Regions from separate parts of the Allobosea sp. UC22_33 genome, predicted to be linked through region 2. Evidence: predicted binding sites of a transcription regulator. Region 2 holds the regulator's gene; each other region holds the start of a gene.

Region 1 (4,196 bases), 620 kb from region 2:
CGCCGGCCACGCGCCATTGACGATGCGCGCGACCAAGGAGGCGATGCGCCGGCTGACGGCCGCGATCGCCGCCGGCATCGACGGCCATGATCTCGTGACGCTCTGCTATACCAGCGCCGATTTCCGCGAGGGGATGGAGGCGTTCCTGGGCAAGCGGACGCCGAACTGGACCGGGCGGTAGCCCCCTCCAATTTGCCACCGGAACCACGCCGTCATCCCGGGCTTGACCCGGGATCCATGCCGGAGCGTTTCCGATAAAGGTTCCGGAATGGATCCCGGATCGGCGCCGCTTCGCGGCTTGTCCGGGATGACCCACGTTTGTGGTTTGAGCGTTATGCTCGCCCTTGTGGCGAGCATCCACGTCTTGAACGCCGTGCGTCACGAAGGAAGACGTGGATGGTCGGGACAAGCCCGACCATGACGGTGCGCCGCCAAAGGCTCAGGCCGGCTTTCCGAGCTGCCCGAGCTCGTGCAGCAGGGCCGCGCCCGTGCGCAGGCCGCTGTAGAAGCAGTCCAGCGTCATGTTCTCGTTGGGGGCGTGGTTGGCCTCGTCGTGATTGGCGTAGGGCGTCACGAAGGCGGGGATGCCGAGGATCTTGGTGAAGACGTAATTCGGCAGGCTGCCGAAGCCGGCCGGGATCAGCAGGGGCTCCTCGCCCTGCGCGGCGACGAAGGCGCGGCGCAGCGGTGCGGTATAGGGCGAGGCGATCGATGTCTTGGAGGGCTGCATACCCTTCTCCTCGCAGATGAATTCGACTTCCGGCGCGTGCTTTTCGACGTGGGCCCGGACCTTGCGCAGGATGTCCTCCGGATCCTGCGCCTCGACGAGGCGGATGTCGCATTTCACCAGCGCCTCGTTCGGCAGCACGGTCTTGGTGCCCGGCCCGCCATAGCCGCCATGGAAGCCGTTGATCGTCAGCGTCGGACGGAAGCAGAGGCGCTCGTAGAACGGGCGATCGGCTGGCGCGTCGAGGCGGGTGAGGCCGACGCCCTTCTTGAAGGCCTCGATATCGAGCGGGAGGCGCTCGACCGCTTCCAACTCCTCCGCCGTCGGTGGCTCGACGGCATCGTGCAGGCCCTCGATGGTGATCTCGCCTTCGGGGTTCTTCATCGTTGCGAGGAGATGGACCAGCGTCCAGATCGGGTTCGGCACGACACCGCCGAAATTGCCGGAATGAACGTCGCGGCTGGCATGGCGGCAGCGCAGGTCGAAGGAAACGACGCCGCGCGAGCCGAACTTGATCGAGGGCGCGCCACTGGCATGGCGCGGCCCGTCGGCGGTGACGGCGAGGTCGGCCTTCAGCAGATGCGGATTGGCGCGCACGAAGCCAGCGATGTTCGGGCTGCCGATCTCCTCCTCGCCTTCCAGCACGAGGATGACGTTGCAGGGCAGTTCGCCATGGACCTTGAGATGGGATTCGATCGCGAGGATCTGGGCGAAATGCTGGCCCTTGTTGTCGCCGACGCCGCGCGCATAGAGACGGCCGTCGCGGATCGTCGGCTCGAAGGGCGGCGAGACCCATTTGTCGAGCGGGTCCGGCGGCTGCACGTCGTAATGTCCATAGAGCAGCACGGTCGGCTTGCCCGGCGCCTTCTCCCAGCGCGCGACGACGACCGGGTGGCCCTCGGTCGGGATCAGGCTGGTTTCCAGGCCGATCTCGGTGAGCATGTCGACGAGCAGCAGGCCAACCTCGGCGATGCCGATATTCTCGGCGCTGATGCTGGGGTGCCGCAGATAGGCGATGAGACGGTCGAGGAAGGCGCTGCGGTTCGCTTCGATATGATCGAAGACCGCGGCGAGTGCGTCTGAGGAAGCCATAGCCAATGCCTGAAAGGAGAGGAATCCGTGCCGCCCGCCAAGCGGGGGCGCAAGCGGCGACCGTGCGGCCACCGAAGGCAGCCTAGACGCGGGGTGAGTGGGGCTCAAGCGCTGGTGAAGCTGTGGTGGTGATTGGCAGCCTTGCGATTTTCGCTGGGTAGATTGTGGCTTGATTTGTTCATACTTTGTTCTATTGTGGGATATGCAGCTCGTTCTTGACCTCGATGGTGGGCGAGAGGTTCGGCCGCGAGAAGGCCGCCGTCCGCCCCGCTATTTCTTCGCGCTCCTCCCGGATGCGGAAGCGAGGGTGCGGATTCACCATCTGGCCGGTGAGTTGAGCGCGCGGCTTCGCGCCTCCGGCGAGTTGCGCGGACCTGCCAAGTATCATGTGACCTTGCGGGGGATTGCTGCCCCCGATGGGCCGTTCGGGCAGACTATCGAGATGGCGTGCGCAGTCGCCAACGAAATCCGAAGGACTTCCTTCGCAGTCATGTTCAATCAGGCTGCGAGCTTCGGAGCGGCGCCGAACTACGCATTTTCCCTGACGACGCGGGAGGACCTGGCCGGTGCAAACCGCCTGTCCGCCGCACTCCATGACGCCTTGCGGCACGCCGGACTCAAGGTCGACGGGTCGAGCTTCCAGCCGCATGTGACACTCTTCTACGATCGGAGGCGTCTGGAGTTCATCGACGTTCCAGAGCTGCGCTGGCAGGTGCGCGACTTCGTTCTGATCGAAAGCATCGATAACAGGAGGTACGAGATTCTGGGCTCCTGGCCGCTCGTTTGAACTCCATGCAGCCGTGCAAGGCCGGTTTGCGGCAATCGAGGGCGTGCGCCGTTGCTTTGGGCGCTGCCGGCTCTATCGTTCCCGGCCGAAGCCTCATCCGATTCAGACGGAGCCTGTCATGGCCGATTTGTCCGCCTTTCCGATCACCAAGCGCTGGCCGGCAGTGCATCCCGACCGCATCCAGCTCTATTCGCTGCCGACGCCGAACGGCGTGAAGGTCTCGATCGCGCTGGAGGAGCTGGAACTGCCCTACGAGCCGCATCTCATCGATATCGGCAAGAACGAGACCTGGGGGCCGGAATTCCTCTCGCTGAACCCCAACGGCAAGATCCCGGCGATCATCGACCCCAACGGCCCCGGCGGAAAGCCGTTCGGCCTGTGGGAATCCGGTGCGATCCTGCTCTATCTCGCCGAGAAGACCGGCAAGCTCCTGCCGAAGGACCCCGCGGCCCGCTACGAGACCATCCAGTGGGTGTTCTTCCAGATGGCCGCGATCGGCCCGATGTTCGGCCAGCTCGGCTTCTTCCATAAGTTCGCCGGCCGCGAATACGAGGACAAGCGCCCGCGCGACCGCTATGCCAGCGAGAGCAAGCGCCTGCTCGGCGTGCTCGAGGACAGGCTGGCCAGCCGCACCTGGATCATGGGCGACGACTACAGCATCGCCGATATCGCGATCCTTGGCTGGGTGCGCAATCTCGTGGGCTTCTATGGCGCGGGCGAGCTCGTCGATTATGCGAAGCTGACGCATGTGCCGATCTGGCTGGAGCGTTGCCTGTCGCGCCCGGCCGTGCAGCGCGGCCTCGACAGCCCGAAGCGCCCGGGTTGAGTCCCGGCTGCCCTTGGACGCAGCCCGAAAACCTATTTGGGCTGGGTCGGCGGGAGGTGCTGCACGGTATGCACAGCGATGCCGCCCTGGGTCAGCCGCTCCCGGCCGCCGAGGCCTTCGAGCTCGAAGACAAAGAGCGCATGCGTGCAGCGTGCGCCCAGCCGGCGCAGCAATTGCGCCGTTGCCAGCGCGGTGCCGCCAGTCATCAGGCAATCGTCTATGATGGCAACCTTACGCCCCTCCAGCGCCTGGCCCTTCGACATGGCGATGCCGTTGCCGAGCTCATAATTGTTCGCGAGGCTGCGCACGACATCGGCGCGGATGGAGCCGACCTTGCGGATATCGATGAAGCCGAGGCCGTTTCGCAGCGCCAGCGCGCCGGCAAAGCCGAGGCCGCCGATATCGATGCCGGCGAGAAGGTCGATCTCCTTGTCGAGACGGGCGGAGAGGGCCTCGCAGGCGGTCCCGCATCCAGCGGGCGTCGCTGGTGAAGGTCGTGGCATCGGGAAAGTCGACGCCGGGGACGGGGTGGTCCTTCCAGCGACGATGGGGAAAAGCCGGGCTGTCCGACATTTTCGGCTCGGAGACTGACGCGCTATCCATGCTAATCCCTGCCTGTATCCGGCGATGCCGCCCGCCTTGTCATCCCTGCCTGCCGCCGGCCGGCAAATCGTGACGACAGTTGGACGGCGAACGCCATGTGGTTTCACGAGCTTCGGACGACGGCATGACTATCACCATCTACGGCATCAAGAATTGCGACA
Region 2 (4,196 bases):
CGCCTGGCGGGTGCTGGCCAATGAGGTCAAGGCGCTGCGCACGCATCCGCCCTTCGCGAACTCGGCCATGGACGGCTATGCCGTGCGTGGCGACGAGATGGCGGAAGGCGTCTCGCTGACAGTCATCGGCGAATCCGCCGCCGGCCGGGCCTATGAAGGCACGGTCGGGCCGGGACAGGCGGTGCGCATCTTCACGGGCGCGCCGATGCCGGAGGGCGCCGACACGATCCTGATGCAGGAAGATGCGGACGGTGTCGGCAGCCCTGTGATCCGCGTGCGTGTGCCGCCGGCCAAGGGCAAGTTCCTGCGTGCCGCCGGGCTCGATTTCCACGAAGGCGACGTGCTGCTGCAAGCCGGGCGCGTGCTCGACAGCGCAGCGCTCGGGCTTGCCGCCGCGATGGGGCATCCGAACCTGCCCGTCCGGCGCAAGCCGCGCGTCGCGATCCTCGCCACCGGCGACGAGCTGGTGGCGCCGGGCGAGCCCGTCGGCCGCGACCAGATCGTCGCCTCGAATTCGTTCTCGCTCGCCGCTCTGGTCGAGAAAGCCGGCGGCACCGTGCTCGATCTCGGCATCGCTCGCGACGACCATGCCGACCTTGCTGCGAAAATCGAACAAGCCCGCGCCGCCGATGCCGATGTGCTGATCACGCTGGGCGGCGCCTCGGTCGGCGCGCATGACCTCGTGCAGGAAGCCCTGACGCGGGCCGGCATGGCGCTCGGCTTCTGGAAGATCGCGATGCGGCCGGGCAAGCCGATGATGACCGGGCGGCTCGGCCGCATGGTCGTGGTAGGCTTACCCGGTAATCCGGTGTCCTCGATCGTCTGCGGCCATCTCTTCGTGCTGCCCTTGATCGAGGCGCTGCTCGGCATCACTGAGGCCGATCGCGACCGCAGCGTCCCCGCCATTCTCGGCCGCGACATGCCCGGCAATGACGAGCGCGAGGACTATCTGCGTTCGGAGCTGGCGCTGACGCCGGAAGGCTGGGTGGCGACACCCTTCGATCGCCAGGATTCCTCGATGCTCGGCACATTGGCCCGGGCGCAGGCCCTGACGATCCGCCCGGCCCATGCCGCTCCGGCCAGGAAGGGCGCCCCCTGCCGGATCCTGCCCTTGCGGTAGCGGCTTGCGGAACACAAGCAGAACGCGTATGGTGTTCGTGCTTTGTTTCGAATCTGCGCATTGAGGGGCTGGCGGCGACCATGCTGACACGCAAGCAACATGAACTCCTGCGCTTCATTCAGGAACGCTTGCGCGAAAGTGGCGTGCCGCCCTCTTTCGACGAGATGAAGGACGCGCTCGACCTGCGCTCGAAATCCGGCATTCACCGCCTGATCATGGCGCTGGAAGAGCGCGGCTTCATCCGCCGCCTGCCGAACCGGGCACGCGCGCTCGAGGTCATCAAGATGCCGGACGGGCTCGGCGCGCCGCAGGCTCGCCCCCGTTTCAGCCCGGCCATCGTCCAGGGCGGCCTCGGCTCACAGCCGAGCGTCGCCAAGCCGCGCCCTGTCGAGGATGACAACCGGCATTCCATCGCCATTCCGGTCATGGGCCGGATCGCGGCGGGCACGCCGATCGCGGCGATCCAGAGCCGCAGTCATACCGTCTCGCTGCCGCCGGACATGCTCGGCTCCGGCGAGCATTACGCACTGGAAGTGCGCGGCGATTCGATGGTCGAGGCCGGCATTCTCGACGGCGACACCGTCGTCATCCGCAAACAGGACACCGCCAATACCGGCGATATCGTCGTGGCGCTGATCGACGACGAGGAAGCGACCTTGAAGCGCCTGCGCAAGCGCGGCTCCTCGATCGCGCTCGAGGCCGCGAACCCGGCCTACGAGACCCGCGTGCTCGGCCCGGACCGGGTCAAGATCCAGGGGCGCCTCGTCAACCTGATGCGGCGTTACTGAAGGCGCTCGGTATCGGCCTCGGCTTCGGTATCGACGGCCGGTGCCGGCGGCGCGATGGCAGGCTGATTGGCGGGGCGCGTCGTTGGCTCGGCCGGACGGCGTTCGCGCCGGCGGGTCCACGGGCGGTCGGCCGCGTTCGGCTCGGAGACATGGCTGCTCCAGCCCGATGCCGTGCGGTAGAGCGAGGTTGCGCCGTCGCGCGTGAGCGCCATGCGCTCGACGAGCCGGGCCTTGCAGGCCCCGCTCCAGGGGATGGCGGTAACGACGAGATCGGCCCGCTGGCAATCCTCGATGATGGCCAGGCGCTCTCGCGTATAGGAGACCGTGCGCTTGTCGGCGGTCTGCGCGACGCAAGCCAGCCGGTCGCAGGCGATGCCGGTGCGCAATGTCGGATCATCGGGCGAGCGGCTGTCGCCATCGGCGGCGAGCCATTGCTGCAGGACGAAACGGCTGGGCTTGCCCGCCACAACGAGGCGCCCGTCCGGGCCGCGTACCGCCAGCCCCGAGCCGTCGCGCTCGATCAGGATTTCCGGTCGCTCCGGCTTGCCGGCAATGGCCACGCCGCCGATCAAGGGCAAGACGGCCAGCCAGCGCCAGGCCGTGGTCCAGAGCGTCAGCCAGAGCAAGGTCACCGCGAAGCAGCCCAGCACGCCTGAGCCGAAGGCCGCGACCGTCACGGTGGAGTGGTCGATGGTCGCAACCCAGTGCGCGACCTTCAGTACGACGTCGGAGGCCAGCCCCATCAAGGCCCAGGCGGGCCAGTCCAGCCCGAACGGGTAGGCGAGCACGCCGAACACCGCCGCCGGCATCACGAAGAGCGAGACGAAGGGCAGCGCCATGGCGTTGCCGAGCAGGCCGAACGGATTGAAGATCTGGAAGTGGTAGGCGCCGAATGGCGCGGTCGCGGCCGTCGCCAGCATCGTGGTGACGAGGATGCCGAGCGCCGCCGTCCAGATCGGCCCGAGCGGCCAGGGCAATGCCGACGGCGGCTCGCTGCGGTCTCGCCTCTCCCAGCGCTCGGCGAAGGCGATCAAGGCAGCGACTGCGCCGAAGGACATCTGGAAACTCGGCCCGAGCAGCGCCTCCGGCTCGCGCAGCAGCACGATGATGGCGGCGAGCGCGAGATTGCGCATGCTGAGCGCGGCGCGATCGACCAGGATCGCGCCGAGCATGACCAGCGTCATGATCAGCGAGCGCTCCGTCGCGACATCGCTGCCCGAGAAGATGCAATAGCCTGTCGCGCCGATCATGGCGGCCACCGCCGCGATCTTCTTGACCGGCCAATGCAGCGCGACCGTCTGCGAGAGGGCCAAAAGTGCGCGGACAAGCCAGAAGATCGTGCCGGCGGCGAGCACCATGTGCAGGCCGGAGATCGAGACGATGTGGTAGATGCCGGCGGCGCGCAGGTCGTTGTTCGTGGCTTCGGTGATCAGGCCGCGCTTGCCGGTGACGAGCGCGGCGGCGACCGCACCGCCCTGCCCGCCGCCGACCTCAGCGATGCGTTTGGTCAAGGCATTGCGGGCGCGATCGATCATCACGTCGATCGCGAGGCGCGTCGGCATCGGAAAGGGCGCCGGCGCAAGCGCGATCTTGCCGGAGATGCTGCCGACCGCGCCGATCCCGCGGAAGAAGGCGTCGCGGCCGAAATCGTAACCGCCCGCCCGCGCTGGTCCGGGCGGCGGCAGCAGGCGCGCGGTCGCGACGATATGATCGCCCGGCGCCACCGAGCCCTGCCGGATATTGACCCGGACCCGCTTCGGCCTTTCGCCGGCCGGAACATTGGCGAGATCGGTCACCAGCAGCACGAGCCGCGCGCCCTTGTCGCGGGCTTCGACGCTCTCGACGAAGCCCGTCACCTTGCCGATACGAGGCCGCTCCAGCATGGGGGCGCCGATATCGGCCGTGCGCCAGACCCCGGCAGCGAAGCCCGCGAAGGCGGCGGCCGCAGCGAGGCAGGCCATCGATGCGACCGGGCGCATCCGCATGACGAAGGCCGCCGTGCCGCTCAGGGCAAGGCCGAGCAGCGGCGCCCACAATGCCGGCTCACGATCGGCCGTGAAATAAAGCAAGATGCCGACGCCCATCGCGATCGGCAGCCAGAGGAAGGGGCGGCGCCGCTCCACCTCCAGCGCGAAGCCCCGCTGGAGATGCAGCCAAAGCTGCCGAAGATGGGGCTGAAGGCTTCCGGCCAGCGGCACCAGAACACCGAAGCGAGCCGGCAAGGCATCGGCGCGGGCGCCGCGCCGGCCTCGTCCCAGCTCTTGCCCCGGCGGTGCCGGCTGCATCGC
Region 3 (4,196 bases), 1.4 Mb from region 2:
AGGCGGACGGGATGGCCGCAGAAGGCCTCGACCGCCTCCTCGACGCTCTGCTGGACGGACGGGCCGTTGAGCTGGCGCTGCCAACCCGAGAACGGCGTGCCGTCATATTCGATGACGAGCTTGTAGCGCGGCATCAGAGCTTGCCGCCGGCTCCGAGCCGGGCGCCGCGCAGGAACTCGGCCCCGCTCATTGGAGCCTTGCCGGCGCGCTGGACCTGCAGCAGCTTCACCGCCCCGACCGCGCAGGCAACGGTGCCTTCGTCGTCGAGCAGCGTGCCGGGCTCGGCCGCGCCGCCGGCACGCGCCGTGCGCAGGATCTTGAGCCGTTCCGGCCCCTTGCCGAGATCGATCTCGGCGAAGGCGCCCGGGAAGGGCGAGAGGCCGCGGACGAGGTCATGGACCTGCTGCGCCGGCAGCGCCCAGCTCAGCTTGGCCTCGGCATTGGTGATCTTGCTGGCATAGGTCACGCCCTCGTCCGGCTGTGGCGTGAACTGCAAGCCGCCGCGGCCGAGCGCCGCCAGCGCGCGCACCATCAGGTCGGCACCGAGAGGGCTCAATCGGTCGTGCAATTCGCCGGCTGTCATGTCCGGGCCGATGGCGAGGCTCTCGACCATGGCGACGGGGCCGGTATCGAGGCCGGCTTCCATCTTCATCACGCAGACGCCGCTCTCGGCATCGCCGGCCATGATCGCGCGCTGGATCGGGGCGGCGCCCCGCCAGCGCGGCAGCAGCGAGGCATGGAGGTTCAGGCAGCCGAGCTCGGGCAGATCGAGAATCGCCTGCGGCAGGATCATGCCATAGGCGACGACGACTGCGACATCGGCCTGATGCGAGGCGATGATCTCCGCCTGCTCCGGCGTCCTAAGCGTTGCGGGCGTGAAGACCGGGATGCCGAAGCGTTCGGCGGCGCGATACACCGGCGAGGGCTTCAGTTCGAGGCCGCGACCGGCCTGCGCCGGAGCGCGGGTGTAGCAGGAGACGACCTCATGCCCCTGGCCAACGATCTCGGTCAGCACCGGCACGGCGAAATCCGGCGTGCCCATGAAGATGACGCGCAAACTCATATGCTGAACTTGTCTCCATAGCGGCGGTCATCCCGGGCGACCCGCCGGGTCCGACCTTGGGTCGGCCCGATGGCAGGCTCCGGGGGACCCGGGATCCACTCCGGAACCTCTCCTGCCGGCACTCCGGCATGGATCCCGAATCTGCGCTTCGCTCCGTCCGGGATGACGGGGCGCGGGTTGGAAAACCTCAGGCCGCCGAGCGCTTGGCCGCCTTGGCGAATTTCTTGGTGACGCGCTCGCGCTTCAGGCGCGAGAGATGATCGATGAAAAGCACGCCGTCGAGATGGTCGATCTCGTGCTGCAGGCAGGTGGCGAGCAGACCATCGGCCGCAATCTCCTGCGTCTTGCCGTCGAGATCCAGGTAGCGGACCTTGACCTCGGCGGGGCGCTCGACCTCCTCGTAATATTCGGGAATCGAGAGGCAGCCCTCCTCATAGGCACTGAACTCTTCCGAGGACCAGGTGACCTCCGGATTGATGAAGACCTGCGGCTTCTTCGCTTCCGGCTCCTCGCCCTCCTTCGCCTCGGGCTTCGACAGGTCGATCGTCACGACGCGCAGCGGCACGCCGATCTGGATCGCGGCAAGGCCGATGCCGGGCGCGTCGTACATCGTCTCGAACATGTCCGCGACCAGCGCCTTGATCTCGGGCGTGACGGCCTCGACCGGCTTCGAGACGAGGCGAAGCTGGGCGTCGGGCAGGATGACGAGCGGGCGAACGGACATGGGATTCCAAGAGAAAAGGGCTGTTGAACCGGGGACATAAGCATTTGTGGGAGAGCGGTCAAACTGTTCCGCTTTCGTTCGCAATTCCCCCTCGAATCGGCTAGGCTCCCGCGCATGAACGAGATCGCCTTCACCTTGCTGGAACGCCCGGTGACCTGGGCCGAGGCCGTCATGGGCTTCGGCGCCCTGAGCCTCGTCCTGCTATCGATGGCGGTGATCGTCGGCTGGCGCGGCGGCCGGAGCCGCGCGATCGAGGCCGCGATAGCGACCGAACGCGCCCGCGAGATGGACGACAAGGTCGCGGAGATGAACCGCCAGCAGGCCGAACTCGCCGGCCGGATGCAGTCGATGGCCGAGATTCTCTCGACCCGGCAGGGCGATCTCGCCCGGCTGGTCGCCGACCGCATGGACGGCCTGAGCCACAAGGTCGGGCAAGGGCTGGAGCGGAACGTCCAGCAGACCACCGAGAGCCTCGGCAAGCTGCAGGAGCGGCTGGCGGTGATCGACAGCGCCCAGAAGAACCTGACCGACCTCACATCCGAAGTCGTGACGCTGCGCGACGTGCTTTCCAACAAGCAGGCGCGCGGCGCCTATGGCCAGGGCCGGATGGAGGCGATCATCCGCGACGGCCTGCCCGCCGCCTTCTTCTCCTTCCAGCCGCAGCTCTCGAATGGCAAGCGGCCGGACTGCCTGGTGACGCTACCCGGCGACGGGCGCGGCCTCGTCATCGATGCCAAGTTCCCGCTGGAGAGCTTCACGCTGCTGCGCGAGGCGCGCGGCGACGATGCCAGGAAGGCGGCCGGCCAGCGCGTCCGCAGCGATGTCGGCGTGCATGTGAAGGATATCGCCGAACGCTATTTCCTGCCGGGCGAGACGCAGGACATCGCCCTGCTCTTCGTGCCGTCTGAGTCGATCTATGCCGATCTGCACGAGCATTTCGACGATGTCGTGCAGCGGGCGCACCGCGCCCGGATCATGATCGTCTCGCCCTCTCTGCTGGCGCTGGCGATCCAGCTGATGCAGTCGCTGGTGCGCGATGCACGGATGCGCGAGGAAGCGCAGGTGATCCAGAGCGAGGTCGGCAAATTGCTCGACGATGTGCGCCGTCTTGGCGAGCGCGTCGACAAGCTCGACACGCATTTCCGGCAGGCGCAGGACGATGTCGGCCAGATCAAGACCTCGGCCGGCAAGGTGACGAGCCGCGCCGAGAGGATCGGCGCGCTCGATTTCGACGACGAGAAGAGCGAGCCGAAGCTGCCCTTCGCCAAGGGCCTAGACCTCAAACGCGCCGCCGAGTGACCCCGCGAACGCTTCCGCGCCTCCGGGCCGCCTGAAGCAGATCGCGTGCATGCGAGGGTGGTGCCGAGGCGGCGCTGCCTGGCCCGCCTTGCACAGCCATGCATGGTTGCGCCGGCGCGCCGCGACCTCCCTGTACCCTTGCGGCATTAGAACCGCCTTAAGCATTCTCTGGAAGAACAAGAGGCGCTTCCGAGGCCGAATACGATCGGATTCCGACCTCGGAGCAGTAAAAAGCAAAGATTGCCTACAAATTAGACACCTCGACTACGCCTGCCGCCTCAGCCCCACATCTTGAACGACGTCTTCCCAGAAGGTCCGTCATGACAATGAGCATCAAGACGAAGCTGGCAACCGCGCTGGTTGCCCTGGCATTCTGCGTCCTCGCCACCGGCGCCTGCGGCTACCTGGCGCTGCGGTCGGCGACCGAACGGATCGACAGCGTCGTCCAGAACAACGTCGTCCCAATGGAGCAGTTGCGGATCGTCAGCGACATGTACGCGGTCAATATCGTCGACACCATCTGGAAGGCGCAGAGCAATCAGATCACCTGGACGAATGAGCTCAAGAGTGTTTCAGGAGGCTGGGGGGGCTATCGACCAGAGCTGGAAAGCGTATCTGCCCAGCGTTGGCGATGCCGAGGAGAAACGGCTCGCGGACGAGGCCACGGCCTTGATGAAGAGCGGCAACGTCGCCGTCGCCAAGCTGATCGGCATCCTGAAGGAACGCGACGAAAGCGCGCTGCGCATGTTTGCGACCGACGAGCTCTACAAGGCGATCGACCCGATCACCGCCAAGGTCGGGGAACTGACCACGCTGCAACTGTCGCAGGCGCGCAGCCAGGGCATGGAGGCCCAGTCGATCGCCCACTCCGCCGGTCTCCTCCTGCTGGCCGTCGCCGGTGTCGCCCTGCTGATGGGCGCGCTGGCCCTGGCCTTCGTCATCCGCGGCGTCGTGCGCCCGCTCGGCGGCATGACCGATGCGATGAAGCGCCTTGCGAATGGCGAGCAGGACGTGACCGTGCCCAGCATCGGCCGGCGCGACGAGATCGGCGAGATGGCAGGCGCGCTGCAGATCTTCCAGGAGAATGCCGCACGCGTGCGGGCGCTGGAG
Region 4 (4,196 bases), 1.7 Mb from region 2:
GGCACGCCCGGCCGCGGCGCCACCGTGATCGAGGCCCGCAACGGCGCCCGCGTCCTCGTCGTCAACGTCATGGGCCGGCTGTTCATGGATGCGCTCGACGATCCCTTCGCGGCGGTCGAGCGCGAGCTCTCGGCCTGCCCGCTCGGCGAAGTCGCCGATGCCGTCATCGTCGACGTCCATGCCGAGGCGACCAGCGAGAAGCAGGCCATGGGCTACTTCCTCGACGGCCGCGCCAGCCTCGTCGTCGGCACCCATACCCACGCGCCGACATCCGACACCCGCATCCTGCCCGGCGGCACGGCCTATCAGTCCGATGCCGGCATGTGCGGCGACTACGATTCCGTGCTCGGCATGCAGAAGGACGAGCCGGTGCGCCGCTTCCTGCAGAAAGTGCCGGGCGCAAGGCTGGAACCGGCGACCGGCGAAGGCACGCTCTCCGGCGTCGCGGTCGATATCGACGATGCGACTGGCCTGGCCAGGGCGGTCTGGGCCGTGCGCGTCGGCCCGCATCTCAGCCAGGCGGTGCCCGAGGCCTGGATTTCCTGACGCTGCCCGGCGCGCGCAGCGCTTGCACGCGGGCGGAGCCGGCGCCTATAAGGCCGGCTTCCAGCGCATTCCGCCGCAACCTCTGAAGGTAACGAGCTCCCATGGCCGGCCATTCACAGTTCAAGAACATCATGCATCGCAAGGGCAAGCAGGATGCCGTGCGCTCAAAACTGTTCTCGAAACTGGCCCGCGAAATCACCGTCGCCGCCAAGTTGGGCATGCCCGACATCAACATGAACCCGCGCCTGCGCATGGCGGTGCTCGCCGCGCGCGCCGAGAACATGCCGAAGGACAATATCCAGCGCGCCATCAACAAGGCCGCCGGCGGCGAAGGCGACAACTATGACGAGGTCCGCTACGAGGGCTACGGTCCGGGCGGCGCCGCCGTCATCGTCGAGGCGCTGACCGACAACCGCAACCGCACCGCCTCGGCCGTGCGCTCCTACTTCACCAAGGCGGGCGGCGCGCTGGGCGAGAGCAACTCGGTCTCCTTCATGTTCAACCGCGTTGGCGAGATCAGCTATCCGCCGGAGGCGGGCGACGCCGACAAGCTGATGGAGGCCGCGATCGAGGCCGGCGCCGACGACGTGATCTCGGACGAGAACGGCCACACCATCCTCTGCGCCTTCGACGCGCTGAACGAGGTTTCCAAGGCGCTCGAAGCTTCGCTGGGTGCGCCCGCCTCGGCGAAGCCCGTCTGGCGGCCGACGACCTCGGCCCCGCTCGACGAGGACAAGGCCGCCTCGATGATGCGATTGATGGAAGCCCTCGACAATGACGACGACGTCCAGAACGTCTTCGCCAATTTCGAGATCTCCGACGACATCATGGCGAAGCTCAGCGCCTGAGCTTGGCTGGCGTCATTCTCGGGCTTGACCCGAGAATATCTGGCCGGAAGAGGCTCCCGGGCCTTCTCGTCTTGAGATGCCCGGGTCAAGCCCGGGCATGACGGCTTGGCCGCGTCCTACCGCCCGATCACGACATCCCAGAGCGGCAGGCTGATCAGCGCGCTCAGGAAGATCACCAGATAGGCCCCGCGCCGGAACGTCTCCTCGGACGCCAGCCGGAAGCCGTGCGTTCCGGCCCAGAGCCCGATGCCGTAGACCGCAAAGAGCGGCACTGCCATCGTCAGCGCACCGACCGTCAGGATGCCCTTCCACCACAGCACCGCGCCGCTGATCAGCGTCGAGACGCCGAAGAAGGCCTGCAGATTGGCCCGCGTCTTGTGCCGGTCGTTGCGCTGCGCGCCGAGCCAGAACACCGCGAGCGGCATGCCGCCGATCGAGGCCATGCCGTTGAACAGGCCCGACAGCGCCCCGACCCCGAGCGAGAGCGGGATCGTCGGCCGCCCGTGATAGCGCCAGCCCGACGCCATCAGCGCGACCGCGATCAGCACGAGCGAGGCGAGCACCCAGCGCATCGTCTCCCGGTCGAGCCAGATCAGCAGCCAGATCCCTGCCGGCAGCGCCAGCGTCGCGGTCAGCAGCAGCGGCAGGATCTCGCGCCATTCGGCCTGCTTGGCGCTGCGCGCTGCGATCGGCAGCGCGAAGGGCAGATCGATGAACCAGATCAGGCCGAGCGCCGCGACCGGCCCGAGCACGACCGAGGCCAGCGGCATGAACACCATGGCGAAGCCGAAGCCGGTGAAGCCGCGCACCAGCCCGCCGAGCAAGGTCGCGGCCAGCAGGACGGCGATGCCGTCGGCCGTGAGGCCCGGCATGAAGGAAGACAGGATCGAGGACATGGAGCCCGCTGGAGACGAACGATGGGGCGAACCATGCCCGCCGGCCCACGGCAAGAACAACTTTCCTTTTTGATGTCATCGATCAGGGGAATTCATCCCGCCCCGTTCCGTCGCCCCCTCTCGGCGCGGGACAAATCCGAAACATCCGCTAGTTTGCAGACATCATGGCACCTCCGATTCGCATCCTCGGCATCGATCCCGGCCTCCGCAAAACCGGCTGGGGCATCGTGATTTCGGAGGGGAGCAAGCTCTCCTTCGTCGCCTGCGGCTGCATCGAGAGCGACGGCGCTCTCTCCCTCGGCCAACGCCTGCGGCAATTGCATGAAGGCCTGAACAAGGTCCTCGCCGCGCATCGTCCGCATGAGGCCGCCGTCGAGGAGACCTTCATCAACCGCGACCCGCAATCGGCGCTGAAGCTCGGCCAGGCCCGCGGCATCGCGCTGGTGGTGCCGGCGCTCGCCGGGCTCGATGTCGCCGAATATGCCGCGAACCTCGTCAAGAAGACCGTGGTGGGCGTCGGTCATGCCGACAAGAAGCAGGTCCAGGCGATGATCCGCGTGCTCCTGCCCAAGGCCGAGACCTCCTCGGCCGATGCGGCGGACGCGCTCGCCGTCGCGATCTGCCATGCCCAGCATCGCGGCATGAAGGCGCTGGTCGCGCAGATGCGCGTGGCGGGTTGATGACAGCGGCCGGGGGAACGAGACGATGATCGGCAAGCTCAAGGGCCTGATCGATTCCTATGGCGAGGACCACGTCATCATCGACGTGCAGGGCGTCGGCTATGTCGTGCAGTGCTCGGCGCGCACGCTCCAGCGCCTGCCCCAGCCCGGCGAGGCCGCCGCGCTCTCGATCGAGACCCATGTCCGCGAGGATGCGATCCGCCTCTACGGCTTCATGTCGGATGTCGAGCGCGACTGGTTCCGCCTGATGCAGGTCGTGCAGGGCGTCGGCGCCAAGGTCGCGCTCGCGATCCTCTCGACGCTCGATCCAGGTGGGCTCGCCACCGCGATCGCCACCAACGACAAGGCCGCGATCGCCCGCGCCCCCGGCGTCGGCCCGAAGCTGGCGCAACGCCTTTGCGCCGAGCTCAAGGACAAGGCCCCGGCCTTCGGCCATATCGATCCGGGCGTGGCGCAGCTCGCGGGCGCGCTGGAGGACAGGAAACTGCCGCAGCCGATCGCCGACGCCGTGTCGGCGCTCGCCAATCTCGGCTATCCTCAGGCGCAGGCGGTGGCCGCCGTCGCGGCTGCCGCGAAGGCCGCCGGCGATGGGGCCGGCACGGCCCAGCTCATCAAGCTGGGCCTGAAGGAACTGGCGAAGTGAGCGAAGCGCCCGAAGAGCTCGAACTGCGCATCGTCACCGACAAGACCGAGCTTTGCCGCATCATGCTGGCAAGCTGGGGCTCGCACAGCATGATGATCGACCTCCATGTCTACGATGTCGCCGAGATCGACGCGCTCGGCCTGTTCGACAGCGCGGGCAGGACGGCAGCGCTGGCGAGCTGGACGGTGCGGGGCGACAGCGCCTATCTCTGCGCGCTCCATTCGCTGAAGCCGGGCGAAGGCGTGGCCATCCAGATGCTCGACGCCGTCATCTTCGCGGCGCGCAAGGCCGGCGCCAAAAAGCTCAAGGCGATGCTGACCAATGACAACATGCCGGGCATGACCTTCTACCAGCGCCAAGGCTTCCGCCTCTCGGGGCTTTATCTCGAGGCGATCGACGCCTATCGCTCAGTCGTGCCCGATATCATCAAGACGGGATACAAGGACATTCCGATCCACGACGCCATCGAGCTGGAGATCGCGCTGTGAGCGAACCCAAACGCTCCGGCCTGATGACGGCCGAACGCCGCAATGACGACAGCGAGACCTCGCTGCGTCCGCTGTCGCTGTCCGATTTCACTGGC

Evidence for each region. Region 2 encodes LexA, which represses DNA repair genes until DNA is damaged. Its sites were predicted from a motif close to TGTTCNNNNTGTGTTCNG; they were not measured.
Region 1: the regulator LexA is predicted to act here: its motif matches at 1,995-2,012, upstream of ACFJGT_RS12425 (2'-5' RNA ligase family protein).
Region 3: the regulator LexA is predicted to act here: its motif matches at 1,852-1,869, upstream of ACFJGT_RS03005 (DNA recombination protein RmuC).
Region 4: the regulator LexA is predicted to act here: its motif matches at 2,417-2,434, upstream of ruvC (crossover junction endodeoxyribonuclease RuvC).

Annotation. Positions count from the first base shown of each region.
Region 1 covers NZ_CP170556.1:2,626,097-2,630,292, reverse strand. Annotated here, with positions in the region: gene ACFJGT_RS12435 (enoyl-CoA hydratase/isomerase family protein) at 1-181, shown strand, start outside; gene ACFJGT_RS12430 (M20/M25/M40 family metallo-hydrolase) at 440-1,819, opposite strand; gene ACFJGT_RS12425 (2'-5' RNA ligase family protein) at 2,127-2,606, shown strand; gene ACFJGT_RS12420 (glutathione S-transferase N-terminal domain-containing protein) at 2,725-3,432, shown strand; gene ACFJGT_RS12415 (phosphoribosyltransferase family protein) at 3,465-3,935, opposite strand; gene ACFJGT_RS12410 (ArsC family reductase) at 4,160-4,196, shown strand, end outside.
Region 2 covers NZ_CP170556.1:2,001,669-2,005,864, reverse strand. Annotated here, with positions in the region: gene glp (gephyrin-like molybdotransferase Glp) at 1-1,120, shown strand, start outside; gene lexA (transcriptional repressor LexA) at 1,201-1,908, shown strand; gene ACFJGT_RS09510 (ComEC/Rec2 family competence protein) at 1,902-4,193, opposite strand.
Region 3 covers NZ_CP170556.1:647,801-651,996, reverse strand. Annotated here, with positions in the region: gene truA (tRNA pseudouridine(38-40) synthase TruA) at 1-134, opposite strand, end outside; gene fmt (methionyl-tRNA formyltransferase) at 134-1,063, opposite strand; gene def (peptide deformylase) at 1,251-1,787, opposite strand; gene ACFJGT_RS03005 (DNA recombination protein RmuC) at 1,902-3,086, shown strand; gene ACFJGT_RS03000 (methyl-accepting chemotaxis protein) at 3,654-4,196, shown strand, end outside.
Region 4 covers NZ_CP170556.1:3,704,054-3,708,249, forward strand. Annotated here, with positions in the region: gene ACFJGT_RS18055 (TIGR00282 family metallophosphoesterase) at 1-546, shown strand, start outside; gene ACFJGT_RS18060 (YebC/PmpR family DNA-binding transcriptional regulator) at 648-1,394, shown strand; gene ACFJGT_RS18065 (sulfite exporter TauE/SafE family protein) at 1,511-2,290, opposite strand; gene ruvC (crossover junction endodeoxyribonuclease RuvC) at 2,455-2,970, shown strand; gene ruvA (Holliday junction branch migration protein RuvA) at 2,996-3,613, shown strand; gene ACFJGT_RS18080 (GNAT family N-acetyltransferase) at 3,610-4,101, shown strand; gene ruvB (Holliday junction branch migration DNA helicase RuvB) at 4,125-4,196, shown strand, end outside.